Regions from separate parts of the Fictibacillus sp. B-59209 genome, predicted to be linked through region 1. Evidence: a T-box and tRNA genes for the amino acid it is inferred to sense, from the RefSeq annotation. Region 1 holds a T-box; the other holds one or more tRNA genes.
What was found. A T-box is a leader RNA that pairs with one kind of tRNA and senses whether it is charged. The one in region 1 lies ahead of thrS (threonine--tRNA ligase), so its partner is inferred to be a tRNA-Thr.
Positions count from the first base shown of each region.

Region 2: it has a tRNA-Thr gene. The T-box ahead of thrS (threonine--tRNA ligase) is inferred to sense a tRNA for this amino acid. The anticodon was not compared.

Region 1 covers NZ_JARMMC010000008.1:264,852-267,229, forward strand. The annotation lists gene rpiA (ribose-5-phosphate isomerase RpiA) at 1-302, shown strand, start outside; T-box leader at 643-873, shown strand; gene thrS (threonine--tRNA ligase) at 927-2,378, shown strand, end outside.
Region 2 covers NZ_JARMMC010000012.1:67-2,444, forward strand. The annotation lists gene P4361_RS08110 (hypothetical protein) at 9-152, shown strand; rRNA gene rrf (5S ribosomal RNA) at 261-376, shown strand; tRNA gene P4361_RS08120 (tRNA-Asn) at 416-490, shown strand; tRNA gene P4361_RS08125 (tRNA-Thr) at 492-567, shown strand; tRNA gene P4361_RS08130 (tRNA-Glu) at 571-645, shown strand; tRNA gene P4361_RS08135 (tRNA-Val) at 681-756, shown strand; tRNA gene P4361_RS08140 (tRNA-Thr) at 776-851, shown strand; tRNA gene P4361_RS08145 (tRNA-Tyr) at 889-972, shown strand; tRNA gene P4361_RS08150 (tRNA-Lys) at 1,004-1,079, shown strand; tRNA gene P4361_RS08155 (tRNA-Gly) at 1,129-1,202, shown strand; tRNA gene P4361_RS08160 (tRNA-Ala) at 1,207-1,282, shown strand; gene rocF (arginase) at 1,531-2,378, shown strand, end outside.

The DNA.
Region 1 (2,378 bases):
TCGGTACATTTCCCCTGCCAGTAGAGGTGCTGCCATTCGGATCTCATCAGGTTTTCCGTCTGTTTGAAAAAGAAGGGCTCCAACCGTCTTTTCGAAAAAAGGAAGATGCTTATTTTATAACAGACAGCGGACATTATGTGATTGATTTAAAAATGGAAAGTATCAAACATCCTGAAAAAACCGCTTCTTGGCTCGATGGGATCACAGGCGTAGTGGAACATGGGCTGTTTTTAAATATGGCTGACCTTTTGATCGTAGGAAAGGCTGGCGGCCCAGCTATCATTCATCGAAAAAAATTATAATTTTAAAAAAAAAGATTGTATCAATGTGGATAATACTGTATATTCTATCTTAATAAAACTGAACGTTATGAAAAGCTTTGAAAGGAACATGAGTGATTCTGGCCGGTTGCACAGAGAGGAAGGGTGCTGAGAACTTCCCAACGCAGGAGAATCGCTTACCATCCATGAGCTGTATCGGTGAAATAAGACTAGCCTATACCGCAGCCGCTGCGTTAAAGCACTGGAGCCATCAATTCGTTGTAAAACCTCTTGATGGGAATCTGGGTGGAACCACGGGTAAAACGCACTCGTCCCTATTGCCGGGGATGGGTGGGTTTTTCTTTTTCCCTTCCCGAAATAGAAAATAGCTGTGAACAGGACAAGAATGACTCAAACCGGTTATACAGAGAAGGAAGGAAAGCTGAGAACTTCCTAACACAGGAGAGTGATTTACCGCCTGGGAGCTGAATGGGTGAAACTGGATTCCATTAGCCCATTCCGTATGAGCTGCGTTACAGCGAATGGAGCCGTCAAATGCAATTATGGCGGGAACCAGGGTGGAACCACGGGTATAAGCACGCTCGTCCCTAGATTAGGGATGGGTGTGCTTTTTGTTATTCAAAAACTAAAATGGAGGGTTATAAGATGAAAGAAAATCAGATCAGCATTCAATTTCCTGATGGTTCCGAAAAAAAGTACCCGTATGGTGTATCAATGGATGAAATTGCGGCTTCAATCAGTCCTGGTCTAAAAAAGAAGGCTGCAGCAGGAAGGATTGACGATGTCCTTTACGACTTGAGCTTCTCTGTAGAGAGGGGCGCGGCCGTAGAGATTTTAACACTTGATTCCGATGAGGGAATCAACATCATGAGGCATAGCGCTGCACATGTCCTAGCTCAGGCTGTTCAGCGGCTATATGACAATGTAAAACTTGGAGTGGGGCCGATCATTGAGAATGGATTTTACTATGACATGGATGTGCCGGTTTCGATCACACTTGAAGATCTACCTGCCATTGAAGCCGAGATGAACAAGATAATCAAAGAGAATAAAAAGATTGAGCGGATTGAGGTTTCACGGGGAGAGGCAGTGGAATATTGGCGTGGAAAAGGGGATCATTTGAAGCTGGAATTGCTCAACGATATCCCTGAGGATGAAAAGATTACATTTTATAAACAGGGAGAGTTTATGGACCTTTGCCGAGGACCGCATCTTCCTTCAACTGGCCTTATTAAAGCATTTAAGTTAACTTCTGTATCTGGAGCCTACTGGCGGGGCGATTCGGAGAATCAAATGCTGCAGCGGATCTATGGAGTTGCTTTTTCCTCAAAAAAGGAACTCGAAGAGCATCTTCTCTTTCTTGAAGAAGCAGCAAAGCGAGATCACCGCAAACTCGGAAAAGAGCTTGATCTGTTTATGTTTTCTGAAGAGGCTCCTGGAATGCCATTTTTCCTGCCAAAGGGCCAGTTGTTAAGAAATGAACTGGAACGATTTTTGAGGGAATTTCAGATGAGCCACTCCTTTGAAGAAGTAAGGACACCGCTTATGCTGAATCAGCGGCTGTGGGAGCAATCGGGCCATTGGGATCATTACAAGGAAAATATGTATTTCTCACAAGTGGATCAGGCTGGTTTTGCCTTAAAGCCGATGAACTGTCCAGGGCATATGCTCATCTATAAAAACAAACGCAGGTCGTACCGGGATCTTCCCTTAAGACTCGCAGAATTCGGCCAGGTGCACCGGCATGAATTCAGCGGAGCGCTGAACGGGCTGCTGCGTGTAAGAACATTTTGCCAGGATGATGCCCATATCTTCGTTGCACCGGATCAAATTGAAAGCGAATTAGAGTCAGTGCTTGATGTCGTGGGTGAGGTGTACCGAACTTTTGGATTTCAATTCGAGGTTGAACTCTCTACTCGTCCAGAGGATTCGATGGGGGATGAGAGGCTTTGGGAAAAGGCAGAGAATGCCCTTGAAAATGTTCTGAAGAAAGCCGGATTGAATTACAGGATCAATGAAGGTGATGGTGCATTTTACGGTCCGAAGATTGATTTTCATATCCGGGATGCCATAAACAGAAGCCATCAGTGCGCGACA
Region 2 (2,378 bases), on a different contig from region 1:
AAAGCGGTATGAACCGTTTATATCCGACAAGCGTTGGAGATCCTGACGAGAACACGTTTTTGGTGTTCGCAGGAGGGATTGAAACGACCTCGAGGATATGGTTCATGGAGCTGGACGTTAGCATCAGTGAAAGTTTGGATGAAGTTATCTAGTTTTGAGGGAATATACCTCATTTTTCTAAAAAAGCTCTTGTCAAAAGAGCAAATACATTGTAAAATGTAACTTGTCCTTGAGAAAATAGGACATCCTTTGAAAGACAGTCTGGTGGCGATAGCGAAGAGGTCACACCCGTTCCCATACCGAACACGGAAGTTAAGCTCTTCAGCGCCGATGGTAGTTGGGGGCTTCCCCCTGTAAGAGTAGGACGTTGCCAGGCTATCATTTCATACATACTCGTATGTGGTTTTATTATTATTCCACAGTAGCTCAGTGGTAGAGCTATCGGCTGTTAACCGATCGGTCGTAGGTTCGAGTCCTACCTGTGGAGCCATGCTTCCATAGCTCAGTAGGTAGAGTGCTTCCATGGTAAGGAAGAGGTCACCGGTTCGAGCCCGGTTGGAAGCTCCAGTCGGCCCGTTGGTCAAGCGGTTAAGACACCGCCCTTTCACGGCGGTAACACGGGTTCGAATCCCGTACGGGTCACCAATTTTTTTCGTTAAGAAAATAACATTCATTAATACGGAGGATTAGCTCAGCTGGGAGAGCACCTGCCTTACAAGCAGGGGGTCGGCGGTTCGAACCCGTCATCCTCCACCATTATTTATCCCAACGGCAGGCCGGTTTAGCTCAATTGGTAGAGCAACTGACTTGTAATCAGTAGGTTGGGGGTTCAAGTCCTCTAGCCGGCACCATTTTTTTATAAGTAATGTCTGAAGCCTTTTTTTATGTGGAGGGGTAGCGAAGTGGCTAAACGCGGCGGACTGTAAATCCGCTCCTTTGGGTTCGGCGGTTCGAATCCGTCCCCCTCCACCATCTTTATTTCCGACAGATTATGTTACAACACGAGCCATTAGCTCAGTCGGTAGAGCATCTGACTTTTAATCAGAGGGTCGAAGGTTCGAGTCCTTCATGGCTCACCATTTGAACTTCTGAATAAAAGATGATATCAATGGTTACAAAGTATAATATGCGGGTGTAGTTTAGTGGTAAAACAAGAGCCTTCCAAGCTCTGGTCGTGAGTTCGATTCTCATCACCCGCTCCATTATGGGGCCTTAGCTCAGCTGGGAGAGCGCCTGCCTTGCACGCAGGAGGTCAGCGGTTCGATCCCGCTAGGCTCCACCATACATAATAAGTACTGTCCTTAGACGAATGTCTAAGGGCTTTTTTATGTCTTTCAAACCTTCAAGGATTCCTGATCCAATAAAGAGGACGGTGCTTTTGTCCTAATAATTATCCATCAACCTTCTCGAAAGCGCTTACGTATCGGTATATCTATGCATATTTCTGTCCAGTTGAACCAACACGAATAGACAGGCTACAATGAATTTATAGAATTTTTTGAAACACAACATAAGGGGAGGCCATACAGAATGAAGAAGGATATTACGATCATCGGAGTACCGATGGATTTAGGGCAGACAAGGCGCGGCGTTGACATGGGGCCAAGCGCCATTCGATATGCAGGAATTGTGGAACGTTTAGAAGATATAAATTATAATGTCCAGGATTTCGGGGACATAGAGATTGCCCGGCCTGGGACAATAGAAGAAAAAATAGACACCAATCTTAAGAACCTTCAAGAAGTTTCAACTGCAAGTGAAAAGCTGGCAGACACGGTTTCTAATGTCATTCAGGAAAACCGGTTTCCTCTTGTCTTTGGAGGAGACCACAGTATCGCGATCGGCTCTCTTGCAGGAATTGCCAAGCACTACGAAAATCTTGGCGTCATCTGGTATGATGCTCATGGAGACTTGAATACCGCTGATACTTCACCAAGCGGAAACATTCATGGTATGCCCCTTGCAGCAAGTTTGGGAATCGGGCATGAATCCTTAACTGGCATTGGAGGATATGAGCAAAAAGTTAAGCCTGAAAATATTGTTATTATCGGTGCCCGTTCATTGGATGAAGGAGAAAAAGAATTAATCAAAGAACGCGGTATTAAAGTATACACGATGCATGAAATTGATCGGATCGGCATGACCAAGGTAATGGAGGAAACGATTGAATACCTTTCTAAAAAAACGGACGGTGTTCATTTAAGCCTTGACCTTGATGGATTGGATCCGCTTGACGCACCGGGTGTAGGTACACCGGTTCTTGGTGGAATCAGCTACAGAGAAAGCCATTTGGCGATGGAAATGCTGGCCGAGTCTCAGATTATTACTTCAGCTGAATTTGTAGAGGTCAATCCAATTCTTGACGAAAGAAACAAGAC